Regions from separate parts of the Kribbella sp. NPDC004138 genome, predicted to be linked through region 4. Evidence: predicted binding sites of a transcription regulator. Region 4 holds the regulator's gene; each other region holds the start of a gene.
The links. Region 4 encodes HrcA, which represses chaperone genes, less so after heat shock. Its sites were predicted from a motif close to TTGGCACTCGNNNNNNNCGAGTGCCAA; they were not measured.
Positions count from the first base shown of each region.

Region 1 (7,258 bases), on a different contig from region 4:
GCTTTGAGTTCGTTGCCGCCCGAGGCCTCGGACACCCTCGACCTGATCCATTCCGGTGGACCGTTCCCGTACGACCAGGACGGCACCGTCTTCTCGAACCGGGAGGGCATCCTGCCGTCGGAGTCGAGCGGCTACTACCACGAGTACACCGTGATCACGCCGGGCTCCCCCGACCGGGGCGCCCGCCGGCTGGTCGGTGGCGGGGCGAAGACCACGCCCGAGCACGTCTACTACACCGCCGACCACTACTCCTCGTTCTGCGAGGTCGACGAGAACAGTTGAGCTGTCTGCGAGTAATGTCGTCGGCACGTTGAGTGATCAGGAGGGTCCTTCACCGATGCCGACTCTGCGTTTCACGACCGCGCTGTTGCTGACCGCCGCGCTGCTCGCCTTCGGTCCGCCCGAGTCCGGGCGGGCCGAAGCGACCGGTGATCCGTTGAAGCTGACCATCGGGTTCTACGTCGACCCGGCCTCCTCCGCGGCGGCCTACGTCAGACGGCACCCGGAGGACACCGAGCTCGCGTCGAAGATCGCCGCGCAGGCGTCGGCGCGATGGGTCGGCGCGTGGAGCGGCGACGTGAAGGCGGGCGTCACGGCGTACACGACGGCCGCGGACCAGGCCCGGAAACTGCCGGTGCTGGTGACGGACAACCTGCCGGGGCGCCAGTGCGGGATCGGCGGCGGGGCCGCGTCGGACGCGGCGTACCGGACGTGGATCGCGGCCGTGTCGGCCGGAGTCGGAGCACGGCCCGCGGTGGTGGTGCTCGAACCGGACGCGCTGGCGCGACTCGACTGCTACCCGCCGGCGGAGTGGGATGGGCGGATCGCCCTGCTGAAGTACGCCGTCGGGGTCTTCGCGGCGAAGAACCCGAACACCTGGACGTACCTCGACGCCGGGAACGTGACGTCCGGCGAGGCGAAGGAGATGGCCCGCCGGCTGCGGCTCGCGGATGTCGGCAAGATCCGCGGGTTCGCCCTGAACACCGCGAACTACTTCACCACCGACCAGTCGGTAGCCCGCGGCAACGAGATCCTGCAGGCGCTCGGCGGCGGCACGCACTACGTCGTCGACACCAGCCGCAACGGCAACGGCTCCGACGGCAGCTCCTGCAACCCGCCGACCCGCAAACTCGGCACACCCCCCGCCCGCACCGCCGCCCCCGTGGACCTCCACCTCTGGCTCCGCACCCCCGGCGAATCCGACGGCCCCTGCGGCCTCACCCCGGACCTCCCCACCCGCACCTTCTCCCCCCTCCTGGCCCACCGTCTGATCACCGGCACCTGACCCACCGGCCGCCCGCCCCAGAGCCGTTTGAGTGGTTAACCTCCGAGACGGCCCGTTCACACCTCGCATACGCGCAGCGAAGGTGCCATTTCAGAGGTTGACCATTGAAATGGCCAGCGCGCGGAGCAGTTCGGGCGGGAGCGGCAAGCGGCCCCGAGCGTGAGCTCGGGGCCGCTTGGTTACTGCGTGTGCTGTGCGGACTTCAGGGGATCAGAAGTCCATGCCGCCCATGTCGGGCGCGCCGCCCGGAGCGGCCGCGGCCTTCTCCGGCTTGTCGGCGATGACGGCCTCGGTGGTGAGGAACAGGGCCGCGATCGACGCCGCGTTCTGCAGCGCGGACCGGGTCACCTTGGCCGGGTCGATGATGCCGGTGGCGATCAGGTCGACGTACTCACCGGTCGCGGCGTTCAGACCGTGACCCGGCTCGAGGTTGCGGACCTTCTCCACCACGACGCCGCCCTCGAGGCCGGCGTTCACGGCGATCTGCTTCAGCGGCGCCTCGACGGCCTTGCGCACGATCTCCGCACCGGTCGCCTCGTCACCCTCGAGCTCCAGCTTCTCGAACGCGACCACGGACGCCTGCAGCAGCGCCACGCCGCCACCGGCGACGATGCCCTCCTCGACGGCCGCCTTCGCGTTGCGAACGGCGTCCTCGATGCGGTGCTTGCGCTCCTTCAGCTCGACCTCGGTGGCCGCGCCGACCTTGATCACCGCAACGCCGCCGGCCAGCTTGGCCAGCCGCTCCTGCAGCTTCTCGCGGTCGTAGTCGGAGTCCGACTTCTCGATCTCGGCGCGGATCTGGTTGACCCGGCCGGTGATCTGGTCGGCGTCGCCCGAGCCCTCGACGATGGTCGTCTCGTCCTTGGTGACGACGATCTTGCGGGCCTGGCCGAGCAGCTCCAGGTCGACGGTGTCGAGCTTGAGGCCGACCTCCTCGGAGATCACCTCGCCGCCGGTGAGGACGGCGATGTCGACGAGCATGGCCTTGCGGCGGTCACCGAAGCCCGGCGCCTTGACGGCGACGGCCTTGAAGGTGCCCTTGATCTTGTTGACGACCAGGGTGGCCAGGGCCTCGCCCTCGACGTCCTCGGCGATGATCGCCAGCGGCTTGCCGGTCTGCATGACCTTCTCCAGCACCGGGACCAGGTCCTTGATGCTGCCGATCTTGCTGTTCACGACCAGGATGTACGGGTCGTCGAGGACGGCCTCCATCCGGTCGGTGTCGGTCACGAAGTACGGCGAGATGTAGCCCTTGTCGAAGCGCATACCCTCGGTGAGCTCGAGCTCGAGGCCGAAGGTGTTGCTCTCCTCGACGGTGATGACGCCTTCCTTGCCGACCTTGTCCATCGCCTCGGCGATGATCTGGCCGACCTGGGTGTCCGCGGCGGAGATCGACGCGGTCGAGGCGATCTGCTCCCGGGTCTCGACGTCCTTGGCCAGCGACAGCAGCTGCTCGCTGACGGCCTCGGTCGCCTTCTCGATGCCCTTCTTCAGGCCCATCGGGTTGGCGCCGGCGGCGACGTTGCGCAGCCCCTCGCGGACGAGAGCCTGGGCCAGCACGGTGGCGGTCGTCGTACCGTCACCCGCGACGTCGTCGGTCTTCTTGGCAACTTCCTTGACGAGCTCGGCCCCGATCTTCTCGTACGGGTCCTCGAGCTCGATCTCCTTGGCGATGGAGACGCCGTCGTTGGTGATCGTGGGTGCACCCCACTTCTTCTCCAGCACGACGTTGCGGCCCTTCGGGCCGAGCGTCACCTTGACCGCGTCGGCGAGGGTGTTCATTCCCCGCTCGAGGCCGCGGCGCGCCTCTTCATCGAACGAAATCAGCTTGGGCATTCTCCGCGAGTCCTCCCGCGTCGAGTCTTTGTGGTCCAGCCGGCTCGATGCCCGCGACGGACGGCACCGGCACCGCGACGCTCATGTCCCGCCGCAACTCCGGCACCTCATCGAGGCCGTCTTCTTGCACACTCCGCCGGGCGCGAGCTCTTATCACTCTCACCCATGGAGTGCTAACCAAGTATTAGCACTCGCCCCAAGCGAGTGCAAGCCAGCCCCGGCTACGGTGAGCCCATGGTGAACGTACGCCCGGCCGGCCCGGACTCCTGGCCCGACGTCGCGACGGTGATGGGCGAGCGCGGCGACCCTTCCCGCTGCTTCTGCCAGTACTTCCGCCTCCGCGGCAAAGCGTGGTCCGGCAGCAGCCCCGCGGACAACCGGGACGGCCTCCAGGCGCAGGTCCGTGACGGTGAGTTACCGCCCGGTGTCGTTGCGTACGACGGGGATGCTCCGGTCGGCTGGTGCGCCGTCGGGCCGCGTACGTCGTACCCGCGGGTGGTCGCCTCGCCCAACTGGCGCACGGACCACCTGGACGCCTGGGTGATCACCTGCTTCGTCGTACCGGTCGGCCACCGCCGCAAGGGGGTCGCGGGTGAACTGGTCCGCGGCGCCCTCGACCTGGCCCGCTCGTACGGCGCCCCCAGTGTCGAAGCGTGTGCCGTCGACACCACGACTGCCGGCCGCATCCCGTCCGCCGACCTGTACCGCGGCCCGCTGTCCGTCTACCTCGACGCCGGCTTCACCGAGGTCAGCCGCACCAGCCCGCAGTGGGTCCTGGTCAGGCGTCCAGCTGGGTGACCAGGTACTTCGGGGCGGTGAGGCGGTAGGCCTCCGTGATGAGCTCGGCCAGCTCTTCCTCGTCGGCGAGGTCCAGCTGGATCAGGATCCAGGCGAACCGGCCGCCCTCCCAGGAAGCCTCGTAGACCTCCGGGTTCTCGGCGACGAGCGCCTCCTGCTCCTCGCGGAGCGCCTTCAGGTGCATCCGGGTCTGGTCCTCGGACAGGTACGCGAAGCTCTTGTTGCGCACCTTGAAGACCGGCTGCCCGGCCCACCCCTCCTGCTCCTCGGCACCCGGCAGCCCCGCCATCACCTTCACCACCGCCTGCGCGTCCATACCCCCTGACGCTAGACGCCGGCACCGACAGTTCTGCTCATCTTGCGATCGTCACCGTCACCGTAGTTCCGACCGGCAGCAGCGTCCCGACCGCCGGCGAGACGCCGAGGATCGTGCCGGACGGGTAGCCAGGCGCCGTCACCCACTTGTACAGGGCCTTGAGTTCCGCGGCCAGCAACAGCGGCCCGTAGTTCTTCGCGATGGGGTTGAAAGGCGGCCCACCGAGTGACGAGTAGCTCGGGACACCGGACCGGTCCCGCAGGATCTGGATCCGGTCCAGGATCCGGTCGACCTCCGCGGCGCTCGTGGAGGACTCGGCGTAGAACCAGACCTTGAGCGACGGGATACCCACCGCGCCGGTGCACACCCTGGTGCCTTGCCAGCCGTCGCGGCAGCTCGTGCGCTGACGCTGGGCCTGTACGCCGTCGATGACGATCGCCTCGTCGGCGTGGTAGTCGAGGGACGGCGGCGCGCCGGTCAGCTGCACGCTCTCCACACCCTTCGGACGGTGGCTCTGGCAGAACTGTGCCGCGGTGGGGTCGTCGATCTGGACGGTGTCCTGTTGCGGGGTGCCGCACCTGCTCTTGTTGGTCGGCCAGGCGGCCGGTACGGCGATGGCGGCATGACCGAACGCAACCAGCCGCATCGCAGGCGGCACCGGAGCTGCCGTCGTCGGTGCTGGGGTTGGCGAGGTCACAGGCGCGTTCGGTGTGGCTGAGGTCAGCAAGTTCGAGCCGGCGATCACGGCGCCGACAGCTACCGCGGTGAGCGCTGTGAGTCCCACCGTGCGGCGGCGTCGACGACGGGTTGCTCCGGCGTACAGGGCATCCAGTGGGGGTTCGCCTACCGGTGTCTGCGCGGCGGTCCGTTCCAGGAGGTCGGTCAGGTCGGTCATCGGGGTTCTCGCAGTTCTGCCAGGTGTGGGTCCTGCGCCAGGGCCTTCACCGCGCGGGACAGTCGGCTCTTGACGGTGCCGGCGGCGACGCCCAGCGCGGACGCCATCTGTTGCTCGCTCAGGTGCGCGTAGTACCGCAGTACGACGGCTGTGCGCTGGTCGCCGGGAAGGCGGTCGAGTGCGCGCATCACGGCGTCCGTGTCGTCGACACCGGCCGTCTGATCGCTCCCCGGCGACTCCGGGAGGGACGCCGAGGGCAGCTCCCCGTGCCAGCGGCGCCGGCGGGAGGAGCGGAAGCAGTTGACCAGTACGCGGTGCACGTACGCGTCCCGGTCCTCCGCGACCCGCACCCGGTTCCACTTGAGCAGACAGCGCTCCAGCGCGGACTGGACCAGGTCCTCGGCCTCAGGCGGCGTACAGCCGAGCAGAACCGCGGACCGCACCAGAGTGGGCCAGCGGGCAGTGACGTACTCGGTGAACTCGTCCATGTCCCTCCTCACCCTTAGAGACAGGCTCGGGTGTCACGAGGGTTCCACGAAAGTCGTCGGGGTCGGATCAGGGACCGGTCGGTACCGATCCGGATGTGGAGCGGGGCGCCGAAACGGGACAGTGGAGCCATGACGAACTCCAACGCACCGTTCCAGAACCTCTCCGGCAAGGTCCTCCGTCGTTCCGCGAACCAGCGGATGCTCTCCGGCGTGTCCGGCGGCATCGCCGAGTACCTGAACGTCGACGTGACCCTGGTCCGCCTCGGCTGGGTCGGCCTCACCCTGATCACCGGCGGCGCCGCGATGATCGGCTACGCGGTCGCCTGGATCGTGATGCCCGAGTCCGACGGCAAGGCGGTCTGGCAGAACGTCCAGCACTCGGTCAACCAGAACCAGGACACCACCGAGCAGGACATCGCCTCCCGCATCTACGACGACACCAACAACAAGCCCCCGGCGGCGTGATCCGCACTGCGCCTCAGCACGGCGCAGCACCCCCGGCCCGAGCGGCGGGGTGACGACAACTCGCCACCCCGCCGCCGCGCTGCCACACTTCGGTGGTGCAGCGCGCCGAAGAGATCGCCGTCTGCCCCGACTGCGGGCACCGGATCCGGGTCGACCGCCGGTACGTCACCTGGTGTGACAAGTGCAACTGGAACGTCGACCCGAGTCCTCGCGAGGACCACACTCCGCCGTGGCGTCTCCGGCTGGAGCACCGCCTCGCCGAATCGCTCTACCGCGAACTGGAGACCGGGAGCATCCACCGCCCCGGCTGGGACGCGGCCCGGATCGGCGCGCACGTACTGTCCGCACTGATCTTGCTACTGCCGCTGATCGCGCTGCTGGCCGGCATCGCTCTGCTCGTCTTCTACCGGCCGCTCTGGCTCAGCGGGATGCTGGCGCTGGTTGCCTTCGCGGCCGCGTTCCTCTTGCGTCCACGCGCCGGGCGACTGCCTGAGGACGTGCAACCGGTGCCACGCGATCAGGCCCCCACCTTGTACGCCGTACTCGACGAACTGGCCGACGCCATCGGCACCAGGAGGGTCGCGACTGCCGTCGTCAGCACGGAGGCGAACGTCTGGTACCACCAGATCGGCTGGCGCTTCCACCCGGTGGTCGGCATCGGGCTTCCGCTGTGGACGGATCTACGACCCCAGGAGCGGATCGCGGTCCTGGCGCATGAGCTCGGCCACGGCAGGCACGGCGACGGCAGGAGCAGTTGGCTGGTCAACGCTGCATGGTCTGTCCTGCAGGAACTCGAGGAGACATTCTCCGAGCACTACAGCGACCGCGTCAGGCGAGAGCTCGGCTACGACGAACCGACCGGTGCCAAATTGTTCACCCGGATGGTCAACGCGACGGTTGGTCCACTTGTGCGCGGGGTCGAGTGGCTGCTGGAGCGGCTGGCACTGCGAAGCGGCCAGCGAGCGGAATACCTCGCTGACCGCAAAGCCGGCGAGATCGCCGGTTCGGACGCTGCCGCACACGCACTGGAACGGCTGCTCCTCGCCGACGTCTCGTACCGTGCCATGGAGCGAGCCCTCCGCTTCCCGGCCGGGATCGATCCGTTGGAGGCGGTCCGGCGCGAGGTGACCGAGGTCCCGGCGCGGGAGATCGAGCGGCAGCTGCGAGTCAGCCGC
Region 1 covers NZ_JBSGFZ010000027.1:23,315-30,572, reverse strand. The annotation lists gene ACWEOO_RS32665 (ribonuclease domain-containing protein) at 1-282, shown strand, start outside; gene ACWEOO_RS32660 (glycoside hydrolase family 6 protein) at 338-1,285, shown strand; gene groL (chaperonin GroEL) at 1,496-3,121, opposite strand; gene ACWEOO_RS32650 (GNAT family N-acetyltransferase) at 3,356-3,919, shown strand; gene ACWEOO_RS32645 (MmcQ/YjbR family DNA-binding protein) at 3,900-4,235, opposite strand; gene ACWEOO_RS32640 (PASTA domain-containing protein) at 4,273-5,130, opposite strand; gene ACWEOO_RS32635 (SigE family RNA polymerase sigma factor) at 5,127-5,618, opposite strand; gene ACWEOO_RS32630 (PspC domain-containing protein) at 5,748-6,083, shown strand; gene ACWEOO_RS32625 (M48 family metalloprotease) at 6,179-7,258, shown strand, end outside.
Region 1: a site for HrcA is predicted at 3,306-3,332, ahead of groL (chaperonin GroEL). Genes of this name have one in related genera too.

Region 2 (7,258 bases), on a different contig from region 4:
CGCGCGCATCTTCTCCTGCGCTTGTCTGAGACCCACCTCACCCATGCACCAACCCTAGGGGACGCACGGTAATCCCAGTGTTGCGCGCGTCACGCTCATACGATCGGACTGTGTTCCAGACGAAGGCCGTGGCGCGGCAGCATTTCCTGGCGGCGCGGGGGCAGCGGCCCCGCGCGGAGGGACTGCTGGCGAGCGCCCAACAGGTGCTGCCCGAGGTGTACCGAGTCGCGCTCTACGTGTCCAGGGGGCCGGAGCCCCAGACCGGGGCGCTGATCGACTGGCTGCTCGCGACGCACCGCGAGGTGCTGCTGCCGATCCTGTACGCAGACAACGACCTGGGCTGGGGCATCGCACCCGGCGCAGCGGACCTGGTACCCGGTCGGCTCGGCCTGTCCGAGCCGCCGATCGACCTGGGCTCCGACGCGATCGCCACCGCCGACCTGGTCATCTGCCCGGCCGTGGCAGTCGCCCGTGACGGCGTACGCCTCGGCCGCGGCGGCGGCTCGTACGACCGTGCGCTCGCCCGCGTCCGCCCCGGTACGCCGCTGTGGGCGGCCGTCTACGACACGGAGATCGTCGACGCCCTCCCCTGCGACACGCACGACCAGCCGGTCGACGCCGCACTCACGCCAAATCGGTTGATCCCGCTGCGAAGATCAGGAGATGACTGAGACCGCGGTTCAAGCCGCAGCCACAGCCGCACGTTCCCTCGGCCTCACGGTCACCGACCCGACTGTCCTTTACGAGGCGTTCTCGACAGTCGTGCACCTGCAGCCGTCCCCTGTCGTCGCACGGGTGCCTATAAACCTGCCAGGCGACCTGCAACAGGAACCAGGGCGCCAGCAGCGCGAGCTCGACGTGGTGACCTGGCTGGTGGACCAGGGTGTGCCCGTGGTGCCGCCGAGCCGTCTGGTACCGCTGAAACCGGCGGAGCAGGACGGGCTGACCATGACCTTCTGGACGTACGTCGAGGTCGACAAGGCCGCTGAACCGGACTACATCGCGGCGACGGCGCGAGTACCGGAGCTGCACGCTCAGCTCGCGAGCTACCCGGGCGAGCTGTCCTGGATGACTCCGCTGCGGCTGATCGGATCCGGTCTGGCGACAGCCGAGGCAGTGCCGGGTCTGCTCGAGCAGGACGACCTGGACCGGGCGAGAGCCGAGTGGAAGGTGCTGGAGCCGATCCTGACCAGCCGATCCGGTTTCGAGGCGGTCTTCCCGTCCGCGACCGTCCAGCCGCTGCACGGCGACGCCCCGTCGTGGAATCTCATCACCACCGTCGACGGGCCGCTGTGGGCCGACTTCGAGGACGTGTCCGTCGGCCCGCTCGAGTGGGACCTCGCCGGCTTCGGCCCGGATCTGTGCCACGCGTACGACGAGGGCGCACGCTCCCGCGGACTCCCGACGCTCGACCCCCGCGTCCAGCAAGTGATGGACCTGGCCCGCGCACTCCAGGTCCTGGTGTGCACCCCACTGGTCCCACAGTTCCCCGGACTGGCCGACGGCATCCGCATGTTCGCCGCGCAGTGGCGGGAGATGCCGTTCGCTGGTGGACTGAGCTGATGCTGCAGAGATACGTCGACAGCGGTGTGGTGCCCGGTCTGATCAGCCTGTTGAGCCGAGGCGACGAGACACGCGTCGAGGTGCTCGGCAGAACGGCGTACGACGGCCCGGAGCTGCAGCGGGACAGCCTGTTTCGCATCGCGTCGTTCACGAAGCCGATCGTCGCGGCCGCGACCATGGTCCTGGTCGACGAGCTTCGGCTGTCCCTGGACGCGCCAGTTGACGACGTACTGCCGGAGCTGGCGCACCCCGTCGTACTGCGGGATCCGGACGGACCGCTCGACGACACAGTGCCGGCGGAGCGGCCGATCACGGTCAGGGACCTGCTCACCTTCCGGCTCGGGCTGGGCGAATCGGACAACGCTTCGCTGCGGCAGCGGGAGGAGGAGCTGGAGCTCCATACCTTCGGGCCACCTGTGCCGCGGACTCCGCTCGAGCCGGGCGAGTGGATGCGGCGGCTCGGCACACTGCCGCTGCAGTACCAACCGGGCGAGCGCTGGCTGTACTCGACGGGCTCGCATGTGCTCGGGGTACACATCGCGCGAGTCACCGGTCAGCCCCTGGAGGACTTCTTGCGCGAGCGGATCTTCGAGCCGCTGGGGATGCGCGACACCGGGTTCACGGCGGTGGATCCTGACCGGCTGACCACGGCGTACGTCGGTGAGGACCTGCTGGACCCGGCTGCGGAGAGCCAGTGGTTGACGCCGCCGCCGTTCCCTGATGCGAGCGGTGGACTGATCTCGACGGTCGACGACTTCCATGCCTTCGCGCGAATGCTGCTCACCGGCGGCGCCGGCGTGTTGTCGCCGGCAGCGGCCGCCGAGATGACGACCGATCAGCTCACCCCGAAACAGCGTGCCGCGGCCGCTGACTTCCTCGGGCCGGAGACCGGCTGGGGCTACGGGGTGTCCGTCAGCGCCGACCGGTACGGCTGGGCAGGCGGTCTGGGAACGCTGTGGTCGAACAGCCCGGTCGACGGGACCATCTCGATCCTGCTGACCCAGCGGGCGCTATGGACCTGGCCGGAGGAGCTGTTCGCCGAGGCCGTCGCGCCCGCCTGGTGACTACCGGTCCGGTCTCGTGAACGTCAGGGAGTGCTTGCGGGTCGCTTCCACAGCCCCCTTGGTGTAGGCCCATTGCAGGGTTTCGCCCTTGACCCACAGGTCGGTCTGGTCGGTGTAGTTCGAGGAGAACGCGTGGCCCGAGACACCGGTCAGGTTGACCCAGCGGGACTTGTCGAAGTCCGACAGGTCGACGACCATCCGCATCGACGGGGTCGCGGTCACGGCGTACCCCTCGGCGGCGTCCCAGCCGGTGGCGTCGACGATCGACGCCCCGCCGCCCAGCTCGTACGGCCCGCGGTTGAAGATCTTGCGGACCAGGCTGATGTCCGACGTCCCCAGCGTCTGGTTGGTCAGCGTGAGCTTGTGCAGCCGGCCCCACTGCCAGTTGGACGGCTCCCGCGCCATCTTCTGGGTGATCTCGGTCCGCGCGTTGATCAGCGCCTCGCGGAGGATGTCGTCGCGGCTCTCCCGCTGCGGCGTCCCGATGTTGTCCCACCAGCCGCTGTTCTGCTGCGCGATCAGCGTGTGAACCACCTCGAACCACCTGGAGCCGCCGTCCGGCCAGGTGCCCTCGGGCATCTGGTCGTGGAACGTCAGCGCGAGCAGGTTGCGCCAGACCACGTTGAAGTACGCCGCAGCGGCCGAGTCCGGCGGCTGGGTGTAGTCCCAGTTCCGCAGGGTGTCCTGGCCCTGCTTGTCGAACGCGTCGTCGATGCTGATCCGGAGCAGGTACGGGACCAGCATCTCGGCGATCTTGTTCTTGGTGTCCAGCTGGATCGACGCCATCGCGTTCGCGTCCAGCTTCCCGGCCGCCTTGATCCGGTCGAGGATCTGCTGCGACCGGTAGCCGTAGTCCCAGGAGTTCGTCAGGTAGTAGCTGTACGTGTTCGGCACCACGGCCTGGTTGGCGGTGACGATGATGCCGTCCGGCGGGTCGAACTCGGTCGGCAGCGCGTCGAACGGGACATAGCCCTTCCAGGCGTACTTCGGGTCCCAGCCCGGGACCGGCCAGTCGCCGCGGCCGGTGGTGCGGATCGGGACCATCCCGGGCGCCTGGTAGCCGATGTGGCCGTCGGTGTCGGCGTACACAAGGTTCTGCGAGGGCACCTCGAACTGCTGCGCGGCGGCCCGGAACTCGGTCCAGTTCTGCGCGGTGTTGATCGCGAACAGCGCGTCGGCGGTCCGGCCCGGGTTGAGCGCGGTCCACTGCAGTGCGACGCCGTACGCCGTCGGGTACTTCGCCTGCGCGGCTGCGGACTCACCCACCTTGCGCTCGTCGTCGCCGACGTCGGAGATGAGCGGGCCGTGCCGGGTCTCGCGGACGGTGATCTTCACCGGCTCGTCCTCGCCGGCCACCTTGAACGTCTCCTCACGGGTGGCCATCGCGCGCCACTTGTTGTTGTAGAGGACGTTGTTGCCGTCGATCCGCTCCAGGTAGAGGTCCTGGACGTCGGGGTCGAGGTTGGTGAAGCCCCAGGAGATCGCGTTGTTGTGGCCGATCACCACGCCGGGCAGGCCGGAGAAGCTGAAGCCGGAGACGTCGAACGGACAGCTCTTGCCGACGTTGTTGCAGTGCAGGCCGACCTGGGTCCAGATGCCCGGCATGGTCGCGCCTAGATGCGGGTCGTTGGCCAGCAGCGGTTTGCCGGTGGTCGTGTGGTCACCGGAGACCACCCAGGAGTTCGAGCCGACGCCGTCGCCCTGGCCGAGCAGCTGGGGCAGGCCCTTCGCGACCTTCTGCACCGAGTCCAGCGACTTCAGGAGGTCCTGGGTGAGCATCCCGCGGCGGAGCTCCGGACTGACCGGCGCGGTGGTGAACTTGCCGTCCTTGCCGATCGAGCCGCCGGACAGGATCGGCTGGTTCCGGTCGTACGGGTACTGCGGGTAGAGGCTCTCGACGTTGCGCGCCGGGAACGCCGACAGCAGCTTCGTCCGGGTGACCTCCTCGTCCAGGTTGCCGCCGAGGTCCCACGCCATCGCCTTCAGCCACGCCAGCGAGTCCGCGGCGGTCCAGGGCTCGGGGCGGTAGTTCTTCGGCCCGCCGGGCTGGAGGGAGAGGACGCCGTACTCCAGGCTCAGACCGGAGCCGCTGTGGGTGGCGAGGTAGGCGTTGACGCCGCGGGCGTAGTCGTCGAGGTACTGCCGGGTGGTCGGGCTGAGCAGCGGCAGTTCCTTCTCGGCGACGCGCCGCCAGCCGAGGGTCCGGATGAACTTGTCCGTCTCGAGCGCTGTCTTGCCGAACAGCTCGCTCAGCCGGCCGGACGTGACGTGCCGGCGGAAGTCCATCTCGAAGAACCGGTCCTGGGCGTGCACGTACCCCTGCGCGGCGAACAGATCGGCCGGGCTGTCGGCGTAGATCTGCGGGATGCCGTTGGCGTCCCGGACCACGCTGACATCGCCGTCCAGGCCGTCCAGCTCGATCGTTCCGTCGTACGTCGGGAACGAGTGGCGGACGACGAAGACGACGGTTCCCGCGATCACCAGGAGGACCGTGGCGAGGGCGATTCCGCTGATGATGACGACTCGAAGCAGGCGACGCACGGACCCAACCGTAGAGAATCCCCCCGCCCTCCCCAAATGGGGTCCCTCACAACTTTGCGTTGCTCTGCGTCGGCTGGACATGGACGCAGAGTTGAGGTAGGTGGACACGGGTTTGGAATACTTCGGGCGGCTGACGCATTATTAGCAGTCGGGTAGTAGGAGTGCCAGCGGCCTGAAGGGAACCGACCGTGCCGACGTACCAGTACCAGTGCACCGACTGTGGCGAAGCGCTCGAGGTGCGCCAGAGCTTCACGGACGACGCTCTGACCGTGTGCCCGAACTGCGAGGGCAACCTGCGCAAGGTCTTCAACGCGGTGGGCGTCGTGTTCAAGGGCTCCGGTTTCTACCGGACCGACAGCCGGTCGTCCGGCAAGGGCTCGGCGCCGGCGAAGGCCGAGTCGTCGTCCTCGTCGTCCGGCTCGTCCTCGTCCTCTTCTTCGTCGACGTCCTCGGGGTCGTCGTCCACCGGGTCCTCGGGATCGTCCTCGTCCTCGAGCAGCTCGTCGTCGTCCTCGGGCTCCAGCGCGGCCTGACCGCCACCTGTGGATAACTGAAGGGCCGTTGCCGGAGAAACTCGTACCTTCTCCGGCATGAAAATCCCCTCCCCTCGTGACCTGCTCCGGGCCGCCCGGTGGCACCGCCGGCTGCTCGCCGGCGTCGCCGCCGCGGCCGCCGTGTACTTCGGACTTCTCGCCCTCTCCCCCGCGCCGCCACCGACCGTCGCGGTGCTGGCCGCTGCGCGCGACCTGACCGGCGGCGTCACACCGGCGCGCGACGATCTGCGGACCGTCGACCTACCGGCCGGTGCGGTGCCGACCGGTGCGCTCAGACCGGGCAGCGAGCTGACGAGTCGCGTGCTCAGCGGACCGGTCAGAGCCGGCGAGCCGCTCACCGACGCCAGATTTCTGGCGCCGCCGGCCGTGCCGTCCGGCTCGGTCGCCTACCCGTTCCGCGTCGACGACGCCGACGTCACCGCCCTCCTCCGCGTCGGCGACCGCATCACTCTGTACGCCGCGGCGAGCACCACCGCGGACGCCGCGACCGTGCTGGCCCGCGCCGTTCCCGTGGTCGCTCTGCCGGCGCCTCGATCGACCACCTCGGGAGCGCTGATCGTGGTCGCCGCCGCGCCGGAGGCGGCCGCCCGGCTAGCTCAGGCCGGGGCCAACGCACGCATCACTGTCGCGCTGACGCCGGACACGAGTTGATCACTCGTCGGATCTGTCAGGGCACGATGTGTCACGATGCGGCGCGGTCGCTCGCTCTGACGAAGCTGCAGCCCTAACTTGTCGGGGGACAACCACCCGCTTCGTGGAGGCACCCACATGCTCAAGGGCTTCAAGGAATTCATCATGCGCGGCAACGTCGTCGACCTCGCGGTCGCCGTCGTCATCGGCGCAGCGTTCACCAAGATCATCAATGCGGTCGTGGCCGGCTTCATCAACCCGCTGATCGCGGCGATCTTCGGCAAGACCGATCTGACCGGCGTCTGGAACTTCGAGATCAACGATGCGAAGTTCTCGATCGGCCTGATCCTGGACGCGGCGCTGAACTTCTTGTTCGTCGCGGCGGCCGTCTACTTCTTCATCGTGATGCCGCTGAACAAGCTGGCCGAGCGTCGCCAGCGCGGCGAGGAGCCCGAGCCCGCTCCGCTGACCACCGACCAGGAACTGCTCACCGAGATCCGGGACCTGCTGAGCGCCCGTCGGTAGCACCCGCCGCGGCAGGTGGACGCAAACCCTCAGCCCCTGAGCTCGCCGACGTCCACCTGCTCACCGGCATAGCGCATCCAGCGGTAGGGGACCGGCTGGCCGTCGTTCCACTCCTCCATCAACGCGGCGGGGACGTCGACGAAGCCGCTGCCGTGGTAAGCCCGGATCGCCGCGGCGTTCTCCGGGCGGACCCGCAGGAACACCTCCGAGTAGCCGGCATCCAGCGCCGGCCCGAGCAACGCCCGCACGAGTTCGCCGCCGACCCCACGACCCCGGACCTCCGGATCGACGATGATCCGGGCGAGTTCGACCTCGTCCTCCTCGTCGTCCAGCCAGACCTCGCCGTACCCGACCGGCCGCTCGCCGTCGAACAGCAGATAG
Region 2 covers NZ_JBSGFZ010000024.1:84,293-91,550, forward strand. The annotation lists gene ACWEOO_RS30410 (UTP--glucose-1-phosphate uridylyltransferase) at 1-45, opposite strand, end outside; gene ACWEOO_RS30415 (5-formyltetrahydrofolate cyclo-ligase) at 111-671, shown strand; gene ACWEOO_RS30420 (phosphotransferase) at 664-1,563, shown strand; gene ACWEOO_RS30425 (serine hydrolase domain-containing protein) at 1,563-2,627, shown strand; gene ACWEOO_RS30430 (penicillin acylase family protein) at 2,628-5,168, opposite strand; gene ACWEOO_RS30435 (FmdB family zinc ribbon protein) at 5,357-5,701, shown strand; gene ACWEOO_RS30440 (SAF domain-containing protein) at 5,759-6,373, shown strand; gene mscL (large conductance mechanosensitive channel protein MscL) at 6,491-6,877, shown strand; gene ACWEOO_RS30450 (GNAT family N-acetyltransferase) at 6,907-7,258, opposite strand, start outside.
Region 2: a site for HrcA is predicted at 5,310-5,336, ahead of ACWEOO_RS30435 (FmdB family zinc ribbon protein). Genes of this name have one in related genera too.

Region 3 (7,258 bases), on a different contig from region 4:
CCCGGCCCTCGATGTCCTCGGCCTTGCCGGAACCCTCGACGACGGTCGTGTTGTCCTTCGAGACCACGATCCGGCGGGCCGAACCGAGCACCTCGAGGCCGACCTGGTCGAGCTTCAGCCCGACCTCGGGGGCGACGACCTGCGCGCCGGTGAGCGCGGCCAGGTCCTCCAGCATCGCCTTGCGGCGGTCGCCGAAGCCCGGCGCCTTGACGGCGACCGAGGTGAAGTTGCCGCGGATCTTGTTCACCACGAGGGTGGACAGCGCCTCGGCCTCGACGTCCTCGGCGATGATCAGCAGGGTCTTGCCGGACTGCACGACCTTCTCCAGCAGCGGCAGCAGGTCCGCGATCGCGGAGATCTTGCCCTGGTGGATCAGGATGTACGGGTCCTCCAGCACCGCTTCGCCGGCCTCGGCGTCGGTGATGAAGTACGGCGAGATGTAGCCCTTGTCGAACTGCATACCCTCGGTGAACTCGAGCTCGGTCCCGAAGGTGTTCGACTCCTCGACGGTGATCACACCGTCCTTGCCGACCTTGTCGAACGCGTCCGCGATCAGCGCGCCGATCTCGGCGTCGCGGGCGGAGATGGTCGCGACGTGGGCCATGTCGCCCTTGTCGTCGACCGGCTTCGCGGTGTCCACCAGCTTGGCCGACACGGCCTCGACGGCCGCCTCGATACCGCGCTTGAGGCCCATCGGGTTGGCGCCGGCGGCGACCGCCCGGAGGCCCTCGTGCACCAGCGCCTGCGCCAGCACCGTCGCGGTGGTGGTGCCGTCACCGGCGATGTCGTTGGTCTTGGTGGCGACCTCCTTGGTCAGCTGCGCACCAAGGTTCTCGAACGGGTCGTCCAGCTCGACCTCACGGGCGACGGTGACACCGTCGTTGGTGATGGTCGGGGCGCCCCACTTCTTGTCCAGGACGACGTAACGGCCCTTCGGGCCGAGCGTCACCTTCACCGTGTTCGCGAGCTTGTCGACGCCGCGCTCCAGCGCGCGCCGCGCGTTCTCGTCGAACTCGAGGATCTTCGGCATGAAAAATCCAGTCCCTCTCTGAAATTCGCTCTTCGTAAGCAGTACGGACTCGCTGGTCCCAGACCGACTCCGCCCCGGCGCCGGTGTGCGGCACCAGGGCGGTGTCAGTCAGGAACAGCGAGCGATCGTCACTTGCTGACGACTGCGAGGATGTCGCGGGCGCCCAGGATCAGGTAGTCCTGGCCGTCGTACTTGACCTCGGTGCCGCCGTACTTGGAGTAGATGACCTTGTCGCCGACGGCGACGTCCAGCGGGACGCGGTTGCCGTTGTCGTCGATCCGGCCCGGGCCGACGGCGAGGATCTCGCCCTCCTGCGGCTTCTCCTTGGCGGTGTCCGGGATCACCAGGCCGGACTTCGTGGTCTGCTCGGCTTCGAGCGGCGCGACGAGGACGCGGTCCTCGAGCGGCTTGATCGTGACCGACACTTGCTGACCTCCACGGTCGAATTCGCTTGTCTGTGGCATGTGGTCGCGCTCCCCTGCCGTCGCGGGGGTCAGAGGCCGGACCGCTGGCACCCTCGTGTGGAGAGTGCCAACACCGAATCTAGGCCGCGATTAGCACTCGGTCAACTCGAGTGCCAGACGAATTCTCATCGGCCGGGTAATCGTCCGGGTACGGATTGTGGCCGAACGCTGGGCCGGACCCGGGTCCGCATGCGACCGTTCTCTCAGAGCGATCACAGGAGGGGCCCATGGCGTTCAAGCTGCCCGCGTTCCCGAAGCTGTCCGGCCGGACGATCGCGCTGCTGACCGCCGTCGCCGCGGTCGGCGTCGGCGCCGTCGCGGCCAACGCGTCGAAAGAGTCGCCGCCGGCCGCCGGCCCGCCCGTCGCGGCCCCGGCAGCAGACGCACCCAAGGTCGACGAAGCGGTGTCCAACGACGCGACGGCGGCCGAGCTGAAGGTAGCGGCCGCGCTGCCGCAGTGCAGGTCTGCCCGGCTCGTGCCGGTGAACCGCAGCTGGGGCATCCCGATGCCGTCGATCCTGGGCAGCACGAGCACGACCTGCAACCTCATGTACGGCGACGACCCGTTCCGCGGCTCCGCCCGGACAGGTGATCCGGAGACCGCGATCCAGGTCCTCCAGCGCAACCTGAACTTCTGTTACGGCACCAAGCTCGCCGTCGACGGCATCTACGGCACCAACACCCGCACTGTCATCAAGATGGTGCAGCGCAAGCACCACCTGGTGGTGGACGGCATCTACGGCCCGAAGACCCGCTCCGCGATGAACTGGCGCCTGTACTCGATGGCTACCCGCAGCTGGAGCAGGAGCTGTTCCAGCCCGCTCTAGGCTTACCGGGTGACTGTCACGGCGTTGCTCGACGGACCAGGCGCTGAGGTGCTGGCGGCTGCTTGTGCTGAGTACCGCCCCGGCAGAGAGCTCCAGCTCGTCGAGAAGCTCAGACGCTCGTACGACGCGACACTGGTCACGACTGCGGTGACCCAGGCCGCACTACGCCACCGTGCGACCGCCAAGTTCGGTCCGGACGCGGAGCGCATGTACTTCACCCCGGACGGCCTGGAGCAGTCCACCCGCACCACAGTGAGCACCCACCGCGCCGTACGGATCGCAGCCACCCAGATCGACACCGTGGTCGACCTGGGGTGCGGCATCGGCGGCGACCTGATCACGATGGCCCGCGCCGGCCTGCGGGTCACCGGCGTGGAGCGGGACCCCGAGACAGCAGCGGTCGCCCGGGCAAACCTGGCCACGTTCGACCTGCCCGGCGATGTCCTGGTAGGCGATGCGCAGACCACGGACCTCACGCCGTACGACATGGTGTTCGCCGATCCTGCGCGGCGGGCCGACGGGCGGCGCGTGTTCGACCACAACGCCTACTCGCCGCCGTGGTCGTTCGTGACCTCGCTCCTGGAGCGGACCGCGTGCGTGAAGGTGGCGCCCGGCATTCCGCACGACGCGATTCCCGACAGCGTGGAAGCCGAGTGGATCAGCGATGGCGGTGAGGTGAAGGAAGCCGCACTGTGGTCCGGAAAGTTGTACGGCGGTACGTCCCGCCGGGCGACGCTGCTGCCGAGCCAGGCGAGTGTCGCCGAGGCGCCGGACGCTGAGGTCGGGCCGGTCGGGCGGTACATCTACGAGCCGGACGGCGCCGTCGTCCGGGCCGGTCTGGTGACGGCGGTCGCGGCAGCCGTGGGTGGCTGGCTGCTCGATCCGCGCATCGCTTACGTCACGGCGGCGCAGCACGTGCTGACGCCGCTCGCCTCGGCGTACGAGGTGCTGGAAGAGCTGCCCTACAAGGAGAAGGCGTTGCGCGCCTGGGTTCGCAGCAACGGGATCGGCACGCTGGAGATCAAGAAGCGCGGGGTGGATCTCGATCCGGCGCAGCTGCGCAAGAAGCTTGCTCCGAAGGGTGCGGCGTCGGCGACGCTGATCATCACGCGGATCGACCGGGACGCCGTCGCCTACTCGTGCCGCAGAGTGGCCGATGGCCGGTAGCGCCATGCCCGACGGCCGGCCCCTCGAGTCGGAACTGTTCCCGTCCGCGGGCGCACACCGATGGGTTTCCGGAGGCACCAGTGCGGTGCACACCCACGACGAGGGGCACTTGGTGTACGCCGCCCGCGGCGTCATCTCCGTCCACACCGATCACGGCACCTCGATCGTGCCCGCCAACCGCGTCGCCTGGACGCCGGCACACTCGACGCACCACCACCGCGCGCACGGCGAGACCGATATGCGGATCGTGTTCCTGACCGCCGGACTGGCGCGGCGCATCCCGGACCGCCCCGCCGTCTTCCTTGCCTCCGGCCTCGCCCGCGAGGCACTCCTCGCCCTGACCAGCCGCCAACTGGACACCGGAGCCCGGCGCCGCCTGGAACACGTCCTCGTCGGCGAACTCCACGAAGCCGCCGAGCAACCGCTGCAACTCCCCGAGCCGCGCGACGACCGCTTGCGCACCATCGCGAAACTGCTGCACGAGAACCCTGCCGACAACACGTCACTGGCCGAGCTCGGCCGCGCGGCCGGCGCCGGCTCCCGGACGCTCAGCCGGCTGCTCCGCGACGAACTCGGCATGACCTTCTACGAATGGCGCACGCAGCTCCGGATCTACCATGCGCTCGTGCTGCTCGCCGCCGGCCACGACACCACGTACGTCGCGCACGCCTGCGGCTGGGCGAACCCGAGCGGCTTCATCGCGGCCTTCGCGGCGATCGTCGGCACCACCCCCGGCCGGCATCGGGCCGAACAGTCCTGACTTGCGCTCGACCTGTATTCGAACATATGATCGATCTCGCGAGCGGGTCTCCGGGGACCTGCCGGCGGGCGAGGTGCTGCGTCCGCTGCCGCTCTCCCCGGAGGCCCGCCACCAACACCCGACAGCTCCGGCGGGGACAGGATTCTTCGGGACGAACGGCTCTGCCGCGCAGCGGGTCACCGACCGACGCTGAAGGTGGAGAGGTTCGCATCGAAGGAGGTGTCGACATGACACAGACAACCTCCGATTACGAGCGGGCGCGCTCCCGTCTGCTCAAGAAGCGCAAGGTCCGTGGCGACATCGTCGGCTACGTGATCGTCAACGCCTTCCTGGTGGGGATCTGGGCCATCACCGGCCGTGGCTACTTCTGGCCGGGCTGGGTCCTTGCCGGGTGGGGAGTCTTGCTCGCACTCAACGTGTGGCAGGTGTTCTTCCGTCACGAGGTGACCGAGGCCGACATCCAGCGCGAGCTGCGCCGTACCCGGTGAAGGGAGTGTTCGTCATGCGTGTTCCGAAGCGAGACCTGATCGCCACCGGTGTCGTGGCGCTGGCCGTCGCGCTGTACGTGCTGTGGCTCGTCGACATCGCGCTGCCCTGGATGGACGGCATCCGGGCGACCGGCGCGGTGCTGCTCGGGCTGGGATTCGCGGCATCGCTGATCGCCGTGGTTCCTGGATTCGATGCGCTCCTGCACGGCAACAAGGCCTACCTGGCCGTCACCTCGTTGCTCGGGACCGCCGCCTTCGCGGGTGGTCTGCTGATGCTGATCAGCGCGAGCGACATCGGCCTCGCCGTACTGATGGCGGCGATGGTGGTGCTGTGGGCGATCGCGACGTCCCACCACATGCTGATCGACGCCAAGGTCCACGGCCGACGGCACTTCCGGCTGGCCGCCTGACCGCCACGACAGACCGGCGCGTCACCGGCCGGTGCGGAAGCGGCTCCGGATCGGCAACCGGAGCCGCGCGATCGCGATCCCCCCGACCGCGGCCGCCGTCGACGTCCGGTGCCGGCCTGCCTGCAACTCTTCGACCACGACATCGCGGGAGGCCTGCCGATCCGACGACCCCGGCTCACCCAGGGCCGCTCTGACGGAGTCCGTGACCAGCAGGTTCCAGTCGTGGGCGCGCCGCAGCATCGCGTGCGCCTCGCCGCGGATCGAGTACGTCGTCACCGCCACTCCGGCCGCCCGCAGCCGCGCCGCGTACGCCGTCGTACCCGCTGGATCGGTCATCTTGTCGTCGGTGCCGTGTACGAAGGTGACCGGCGGACGCAGCGCGGCGAGCGGTTCGCCGGCCGGCAACCACGGGGCCAGCCCGAGCACGCCTGCCACCCGCGGATGATCGCCCGCGGCAACAACCGCCCGACCGCCCATCGAGTGCCCGATCAGGAACACCCGCGAGAGCACCGGCGGCAGTTCGTCCAGGACGGTCCGCAGATCGGCGGCCGCGTCGCCGGCGTCGTTCCAGCCGCGGAAGCGGTACCGCAGGAACCCGATCGCAGCGTCCGGCGCCGCCGCGCGCGCGGCCACCGCGAACGGCCACATCCGCAACAGCGCGGGCCGCCACAGATGCGGGTCGGCGTGCGAGTGCTCCGACCCGCCGTGGGCGAGCAGCACCAGATCCGTCGCTCCGGCCGGGCGCCGGACGAAGTCGACACCCGGACAGCTCACAGCTGGTTGTACAGCTCGGTCGGCTCCTTGCGGATGGCCATCATCCGGCCGGGCGGCGTCTCGGTGAAGCCGTACGAGCGGTAGAGCTCGTGCGCGTCGGCCGTCGCCAGCAGGATCTGCCGCAGGCCCTTCAGGTCCGGGTGCTCCAGCAGCGTCGACACGACGAACCGCCCGAGGCCGTGACCCCGGTGCGACTCCAGCACGAACACGTCGGCCAGCCACGCGAACGTGGCCCGGTCCGTCACCATCCGCGCGTACGCCACCATCGCGCCGGCCGCGTCGTACACCCCGAGGTTGAGCGATCCCGCGATCGCGCGGTCCACCACCTCGCGCGGGATCCCCTGCGCCCAGTACGACGAACTCAGGAAGCTCTGGACGACAGCGGCGTCGACGCGTTCGGCGGTGTCGTCAGCCTCGAAACCGTCCGGCCCGGTCCACTTCATCTGTTCAGTACCTCCGTGATCGGCATCGAGGAATCGGCGGGGAGATCGAGTGGCGACGGCTGCTTCCCGGCCCGGACCAATTCCGAGCCGAGCGCGGCGACCATCGCGCCGTTGTCGGTGCACAACCCCGGTCGCGGCACCCGGACGGCGATACCGGCCGCGGCGGCCCGCTCCTCGGCCATCGCCCGCAGCCGCGAGTTCGCCGCGACACCGCCGCCGATCAGCAGGTGCTCGAACCCGCGGTCCTTGCAGGCGTCGATCGCCTTGCGGGTCAGCACGTCGCAGACCGCCTCCTGGAAGGCCGCGGCCACGTGGTTCACCGGCACGTCCTCACCGTCGCGCCGGCGCGCCTCGACCCAGCGTGCGACCGCGGTCTTCAACCCCGAGAACGAGAAGTCGAACCGGTGCCGCTCGAGGTCGCGCTGCGACGTCAGCCCGCGCGGGAACGTCACGTACAGCCGGTCGCCGCCGTCGCGCGCCGCCTTGTCGATGTACGGCCCGCCCGGGAACGGCAGCCCGAGCACCCGCGCGACCTTGTCGAACGCCTCGCCGGCCGCGTCGTCGATGGTGCTGCCCATCGGTACGACGCCGTCGGTGATGTCCTCGACCGCGAGCAGCGACGAGTGGCCGCCGGACACCAGCATCGCGACACAGCCCTTCGGCAGGTCACCGTGCTCCAAGGTGTCGACCGCGACGTGCGCCGCGAGGTGGTTCACGCCGTAGATCGGTTTGCCCAGCGACAACGCCAGGCCCTTGGCCGCCGCGACACCGACAAGCAGCGCACCAGCCAGCCCGGGGCCGCTGGTCACCGCGACCGCGTCCACGTCGGTCGGCTTGATCCCGGCGGTCTCGCAGGCCCGCCGGATCGTCGGCACCATCGCTTCGAGGTGCGCGC
Region 3 covers NZ_JBSGFZ010000006.1:310,682-317,939, reverse strand. The annotation lists gene groL (chaperonin GroEL) at 1-1,030, opposite strand, end outside; gene groES (co-chaperone GroES) at 1,159-1,455, opposite strand; gene ACWEOO_RS11155 (peptidoglycan-binding domain-containing protein) at 1,722-2,321, shown strand; gene ACWEOO_RS11150 (class I SAM-dependent methyltransferase) at 2,331-3,488, shown strand; gene ACWEOO_RS11145 (AraC family transcriptional regulator) at 3,478-4,248, shown strand; gene ACWEOO_RS11140 (2TM domain-containing protein) at 4,476-4,736, shown strand; gene ACWEOO_RS11135 (hypothetical protein) at 4,751-5,146, shown strand; gene ACWEOO_RS11130 (dienelactone hydrolase family protein) at 5,168-5,920, opposite strand; gene ACWEOO_RS11125 (GNAT family N-acetyltransferase) at 5,917-6,363, opposite strand; gene tsaD (tRNA (adenosine(37)-N6)-threonylcarbamoyltransferase complex transferase subunit TsaD) at 6,360-7,258, opposite strand, start outside.
Region 3: a site for HrcA is predicted at 1,585-1,611, ahead of groES (co-chaperone GroES). Genes of this name have one in related genera too.

Region 4 (7,258 bases):
AGACCGCGACTCCCATCTAGTGGGCGCCGAAGGCGTCGCGGAGGCGGCCGAAGACGCCCTTATGGGTGGCCTGGACATGGCCTTGCGGGCGCTCCTCGTCGCGGATCCCGGCCAACTGCTTCAGCAGGTCGGCCTGGGCATCGTCGAGCTTGGTCGGGGTTTCGACGATCACCTGAACGATCAGGTCGCCGCGACCGGCGTGCCGCAGCCGGGGTACGCCGCGGGCGGACAGCGTCATCGCCGTGCCGGACTGCGTGCCGGGCCGGATCTCCAGCGGCGTCGTCTCGCCCTCGAGCGTCGGCAGGTCGATCGTCGTACCGAGCGCGGCCGCGGTCATCGGCAGCGTCACGGTGCAGTGCAGGTCGTCGCCGTTGCGGGTGAAGATGTCGTGCGGCTCGACCTCGATCTCGACGTACAGGTCACCGGCCGGGCCACCACCCGGACCGACCTCGCCCTGGCCGGACAGCTGCACCCGCGTCCCGGTGTCGACGCCGCCCGGGATCTTCACCGTGACAGTCCGCCGGGACCGCACGCGGCCGTCGCCGGAGCACTCGACGCACGGGTTCGGGATCGTGGTGCCGTAGCCGCGGCAGTTCGGGCACGGGCGCATGGTGCGCACCTCACCGAGGAACGACCGCTGCGTGTGCGTCACCTCGCCGCGACCGTGGCAGATCTCGCAGGTGACCGGCTCGGAGCCGGCTGCCGCGCCGGACCCGCTACAGGTCGGGCACAGCACGGCGGTGTCGACCTTGAGCTCTCGGGTCGTCCCGAACGCGGCCTCGGCCAGGTCGATCCGCAGCGGGATCAGCGCGTCCTGACCGCGCCTGGTCCGCGGCCGGGGCCCGCGGGTCGCCCCGCCGGTCTGGCCGAAGAACGCGTCCATGATGTCGGTGAACGTGAACGCCTGGCCGAAGCCGGCGCCGCCCGGCCCGCCGCCCGCGGCTGCGAACGGGTCGCCGCCGAGGTCGTGCATCTGCCGCTTCTGCGGGTCACTGAGCACCTGGAACGCGCGCCCGATCTCCTGGAACTTCTGGTGCGCGTCCTCGGAGTCGTTCACGTCCGGGTGGTACTGGCGTGCCAGCTTGCGGTACGCCTTCTTGATCTCGTCCGGTGACGCGTCACGGCTGACACCTAGGACGGCGTAGTAATCGGTGCTCATACTCCAGACCAGGGGGTTGATAGCAGAATCGTCATGACTCAGCCAGGATCTGGCTGACGTAGCGCGCGACGGCCCGTACGGCGCCCATCGTGCTCGGATAGTCCATGTGCGTCGGTCCGACGATGCCCAGCGTGGCCAGCACCTCGGACTTCGAGCCGTAGCCGGTCGCGACCACCGAGGTCGTCGCGAGTTCCTCGAAGGGGTTCTCGTGGCCGATCCGGACGGTCAGCGTCTGCGGGTTGGTCGCCTCGCCAAGCAGCTTGAGCAGGATGACGTGCTCCTCCAGCGCCTCCAGCACCGGCTTCACGTTCCGCTCGAAGTCGTCGCCGTACCGGGTCAGGTTGGCGGCGCCGCCGACCGCGATCCGCTGCTCGCCGACCTCGTCGGTGAACGCCTCCAGCAGCGTGGTGACGATCGCCGCGACCAGTGGCCGGTCGGCCGGCGCGAACAGCTCCGGCACACCGGCCAGCGAGGCCGTCGCGTCGGTCAGGCGCTGACCGGCCAGCGCCGTGTTCAGCCGGGACCGCAGGTCCGCGATCAGCTGCTCGTCGACGTCGTGCGGGTGCTCGACGTGCCGCTGCTCGACCCGGCCGGTGCTGGTGATCAGCACGAGCAGCAACCGCCGCGGGCTCATCGTGACGACCTCGATGTGCCGCACACTCGACCGGTTCAGCGACGGGTACTGCACGATGGCGACCTGGCGGGTGATCTGCGCCAGCAGCCGGACGGTCCGGCGGACCACGTCGTCCAGGTCGACAGCTCCGGCCAGGAACGACGTGATCGCCTTCTTCTCGGCGATCGAGAGGGTCTTGACCGTGCTCAGCTTGTCGACGAACAGCCGGTAGCCAGCGTCGGTCGGGATCCGGCCGGCGCTGGTGTGCGGCTGGGTGATGTACCCCTCTTCCTCCAGCGCGGCCATGTCGTTGCGCACGGTGGCCGGGGAGACGCCGAGGTTGTGCCGGTCGACCAGAGTCTTCGAGCCGACCGGCTCATGGGTGGCCACGTAGTCCTCGACGATGGCGCGGAGAACGTCCAGCTTGCGGTCGTCGAGCACGCGCACCACCCTCTCGGCCTCTTGGCACTCAATCCTTCAGAGTGCCAGTCTAGGCGGTCTCGGGCGACGCTCCCAACGGAACGGCCTCGGGGCGCGTCACTGTACTGGCCACATCAAGCGGCTGATCCTGCACCGCGGAGTCGACGAACGACTCGAGGACGTCGAGCACGTGGTAGGCCAGCTCGCCGCTGGCCCGGTGCGGCTCGCCGGTGCGCACCGCCCGGGCCATGTCCGCGACGCCGACCCCGCGCCCGGCCCCGGCGTACCCGCCCGAGACCGGTACCTCGGTCCACTCGCGCTGCTCCGGCGTCACGATCTCGACGGTTCCGTCGAAGCCGTTCGGGTCCGGTACGGACAGGCTGCCGTCCGTGCCGTGGACCTCGATCCGCGGCAGCCGCCCGGCCCACACGTCGAACGACATCAGCACCGTGGTCAGCGCGCCCGACTCGTGCTCCAGCACGCCGGTCACGTGGGTCGGCACCTCGACGTCGAACACGGTCCCGGCCCGCGGCCCGGTGTGGATCTTGCGCTGCTGCTTCGCCCGGCCGGCGCGGGCGGTCACCCGGACGACCGGCCCGAGCAGCGTCACCAGGCTGGTCACGTAGTACGGACCCATGTCGAGAACCGGGCCGCCGCCCGGCTGGTAGTAGAACTCGGGCGCCGGGTGCCACAGCTCGTGGCCGGGCGTCACCATGAACGCGGTGGCCGCGTGCGGGGTGCCGATGTCACCGCGGTCGATCACGGCCCGGGCAGTCTGGGTGCCGGTGCCGAGGACCGTGTCCGGTGCGCAGCCGATCCGCAGGTCGTTGGCGGCGGCGTACTTGAGCAGCGGCTCCGCCTCGGCGCGGTCCATGGCCAGCGGCTTCTCGCCGTACACGTGCTTGCCGGCGGCCAGCGCGGCCTGGTGCACAGCGGCATGCGCGGCCGGGATCGTCAGATTGACGACAATCTCAATGTCGTCAGCCGCGTCCAGCTCGTCGGGAGTCAGCGCGCGGATCCCGTCGTTCTGCTCCGCGATCGCCTCGGCGCGGGAGCGGTCCAGGTCGGCGACCGCGACCACGTCGACGCCGGGCAGCTTGCCCAGGTGGTCGAGATAGGTCCCCGAGATGACGCCGGTACCGACAATGCCGACGCGTGTCACTTGCTCGCCCACAGCAGCCCCCGCTCGATGATCGTGCGGACCTCGGGCGTCTCCAGGTCGTCGAGCTTGTGACCGACCGTGCAGACGAAGACCTTGCCCGCACCCCAGGTGCGGGTCCAGACCGCCGGCATCACGGCGCCCTCGATCCACGGGTAGTCCGGGTGCGCCTCGAACGTCGTGGTGGCCAGCACGTTGTTGGTCGGGTCGTAGTGGATGTAGTACTGCTCGGTGTGCACGTCGAAGTGCGTGATGCCCTCGACGATCGGGTGGTCCGATTGCTCAGGGACGACGTCGACGCGGTAGTCGGTGAAGCCGTGCGGGTGCGAGATGAACTGCCCGCCGGTGATGAAGCTGTAGTCCACGTTCTTCCGGAACGAGTCGGCGATGCCGCCGTGCCAGCCGGCGAACCCGGTGCCGCGGCGGATCGCCGCCTCCAGGCCCTTGAAGTGGTCCTGCTCGATGTCGCTCATCGTCACGCACTGCAGGACGAGGTCGACGCCGTCCAGGTCGAGATACGCGGCGGTCGTGTCGGAGACCGTGACGTCGAACCCGTTCTCCTTGAGGAACGGGATGAACAGGTCGGTCGCCTCGACCGGCGAGTGCCCTTCCCAGCCGCCCCGGACCACCACAGCACGTCGTGTCGTCACACCGGCCACCCTTCGAAAGTTTCGAGATTCCGTTCGGAACAGTTGCGACTCTAGGTCCCGGGTGGAGGGCTTGCCAACCGCTAGGGTCGAAGGATGGGCTGGAAGTTCTGGAAGCGGTCGAATCCGATGGATCCGCAGGAGATGCTCGCGCGCGGGCATGCGGAGGCCAACAGCTTTCCGGCGCCGCCGCGGCCGCAGGACACGTTGCCGGTGGGCTCGTTCGGAATGGCCGTCGAGGACGTCTTCTCGATCACCGGCCGCGGCACCGTGGTGACCGGCCGGGTGCAGGCCGGGACCGTCTCGGTCGGCGAGCAGGTGCTGCTCACCCGCGCCGGGCAGCCGATGCTGCAGGTCGAGGTGACGGGCGTCGAGATGTTCCGCAAGACGGTGCAGACCGCGAAGGCCGGCGACAACGTCGGCCTGCTGCTGCGCGGCGTCAGCCGGGACCAGGTGCTCAAGGGCGATGTGCTGAGCAAGTAATCTCGACCGCATGAGCGCTTGGGCCGAGATCGGCGATCGCACCTGGGTCCGCCGGTACGACGAATGGGACCTGAACGTCGGCCTGGTCGTCGGCGCCGACGGCGCGCTGGTGATCGACACCCGGGCCACCACCGAGGAGGCCGAGCAGCTCCGCGAGCACATCCGCGAGCTGACCGACGCGCCGGTCATCTGGGTCGTCAACACCCACGCCCACTTCGACCACGTGGCCGGCAACAGCGTCTTCACCGACGCCACCGTCTACCTGCACGAGAACGCCGCCGCCGAGCAGGACCTGGCCGGTACGACGTTCGCGGCCGCCAAGGTGATCGACCTCGGCGACCGCCGCGTCGAGCTGCTGTACGTCGGCAACGGGCACACCTCCGGTGACACCGTGGTCGCCGTACCGGACGTGGACGTGTTCTTCGTCGGCGACCTGCTCGAGGAGTCGGCGCCGCCGTCGTACGGCGAGGACTCGTTCCCGCTGGAGTGGCCGGACACGATCCAGGCCGTGGTCGGCATGATGCCGCAGGACGTGAAGATCGTCCCGGGCCACGGCGCGGTCGTGGACCTCGAGTTCGCCCATGACCAGGCGATCGAGCTGGGCACGGTCGCCAACACGATCTCCACCCTGCACCACGCCGGCACCCCGCTCGAGGACGCGCTGAAGCACACCGAGGACTGGCCGTGGCCGGTCGACAAGCTCCAGGACGCGATCCGCCGCGGCTACCAGGCTCTCGGCACGCCGCAACGCCCGACGCTGCCCCTGGTGGGCCCTGGTTAGCCCATTCGGGTAGTTGTCCGTTGACACGACGTCATGCGGTCGCGCAACTTGTTCGGAACGGACAACGCCCGACCGGATGAGGTGGGATCAGATGGCCCAGCAAACTGTTCACCCGGACGGACGAGTCGAACTGGCTGATCCCGACGTGCTCGCGGACAGCCCGTACGCGAACGCGGAGCTCGCCCCGACCCGGCTGCCCGAGCGCACCTGGACGACGTACAACTACGCCGCGCTGTGGATGGGGATGGCGCACAACATCCCCAGCTACCTGCTCGCGTCCGGCCTGGTCGCGCTCGGGATGAACTGGCTGCAGGCGTTCCTGACGATCACCCTCGGGAACCTGATCGTGCTCGTCCCGCTGCTGCTGAACAGCCATGCCGGGACGAAGTACGGCATCCCGTTCCCGGTGTTCGCGCGGGCGTTCTACGGCGTCCGCGGCGCGAACCTCCCGGCGCTGCTGCGGGCCTTCATCGCGTGTGGCTGGTTCGGGATCCAGACCTGGATCGGCGGGCAGGCCATCTACGTGATCATCGGCGAGCTGTTCGGCAAGGGCTGGACCGACGCGCCGGCGATCGGCGGGCACCCGTGGACGATGTGGCTGAGCTTCGCGTTCTTCTGGGTGCTGCAGATGGTGCTGATCCTGCGCGGTATCGAGGGCCTGCGCCGCTTCGAGAACTGGGCGGCCCCGCTGGTGACGGTCGCGTTCGTGGCGCTGATGGTGGCGATCCTGGTGAAGGCCGGCGGGCTCGGGCCGATCCTGTCGCAGCCGTCGAAACTCGGCTGGGACGCCGACTTCTGGAAGATCTTCGCGCCGTCGCTGATGGGCATGATCGCGTTCTGGGCCACGCTGTCGCTGAACATGCCGGACTTCACCCGGTTCGGGAAGGGCCAGCGGCAACAGATCTGGGGGCAGATCATCGGCCTGCCGACCACGATGTCGTTCATCGCGCTGGTCTCGATCATCACCACCTCCGGCACCGTCGTGCTGTACGGCTCGGCGATCTGGGACCCGGTCGAGCTCACCCGGCGCTTCGAGAACCCGGTGATCGTGACGATCGGCCTGATCATGGCGATCCTCGCGACGATGTCCTGCAATGTGGCGGCCAACGTCGTGAGTCCGTCGTATGACTTCGCGAACGCGTTGCCGCGCTGGCTGAACTTCCGGACCGCGGGCCTGCTGACCGGAGTGATCGGCGTCGTGATCCAGCCGTGGCGGCTGATCTCGGACCCGTCGATCTACATCTTCGTCTGGCTGTCGTTCTACGGCGGGCTGCTCGCCTCGGTGGCCGGCGTCCTGATCGCGGGCTACTGGGTGCTCGACCGGACGAACCTGGCACTCGCCGACCTCTACCGGCCAGGCGGCCGCTACTGGTACAACGCCGGCTGGAACTGGCGCGGTGTCGTCGCCACGCTGTTCGGATCGCTGCTCGCGGTCGGCGGCGCGTACTCGAACCCGGGCGCCGGCCCGTTCCCGGCCGACGGCCTGATCCCGTTCCTCAAGCCGCTGTACGACTACTCGTGGGCGGTCGGCCTGGTCGCCGGGTTCCTGGCCTACTACGCGCTCACGCTCACCGCGCCGAGCCGGGCGTCAACACCGACCACCACGGCTCCCAGTTATTAGCATTGGCGCGTGGCTGACAGGTATGGGAACGACGTACTCGCGGGTGACTGGCGCAAGCCCAAGAACGGGCGGACCGTCGAGGTCGAGATCGAGAAGGGCATGGTCGTCGAGGAGCCGAGCTCGGGCTTCGTCGGCGCGATCGTGCGCTGGGAGCACGGCGTCGTCGACCTCGAGGACCGGCACGGCAAGATCCGCACCTACCCGCTGGGCCCGGGCTTCTGGCTCGACGGCAAACCGGTCAGCCTGAAGCCGCCGAAGAAGGCCGGCCCGGCGAAGAAGACCCGGACCGCGTCCGGATCGGTGGCCGTCGACAACGTCCGGGCCAAGGTCGCGCGGGCCAGCCGGATCTACGTCGAGGGCCGGCACGACGCGGAG
Region 4 covers NZ_JBSGFZ010000012.1:134,296-141,553, forward strand. The annotation lists gene ACWEOO_RS18820 (16S rRNA (uracil(1498)-N(3))-methyltransferase) at 1-16, opposite strand, end outside; gene dnaJ (molecular chaperone DnaJ) at 17-1,159, opposite strand; gene hrcA (heat-inducible transcriptional repressor HrcA) at 1,191-2,213, opposite strand; gene ACWEOO_RS18835 (Gfo/Idh/MocA family protein) at 2,263-3,366, opposite strand; gene ACWEOO_RS18840 (ThuA domain-containing protein) at 3,351-4,001, opposite strand; gene ACWEOO_RS18845 (EF-Tu/IF-2/RF-3 family GTPase) at 4,095-4,481, shown strand; gene ACWEOO_RS18850 (MBL fold metallo-hydrolase) at 4,492-5,262, shown strand; gene ACWEOO_RS18855 (NCS1 family nucleobase:cation symporter-1) at 5,354-6,883, shown strand; gene ACWEOO_RS18860 (DUF3097 domain-containing protein) at 6,893-7,258, shown strand, end outside.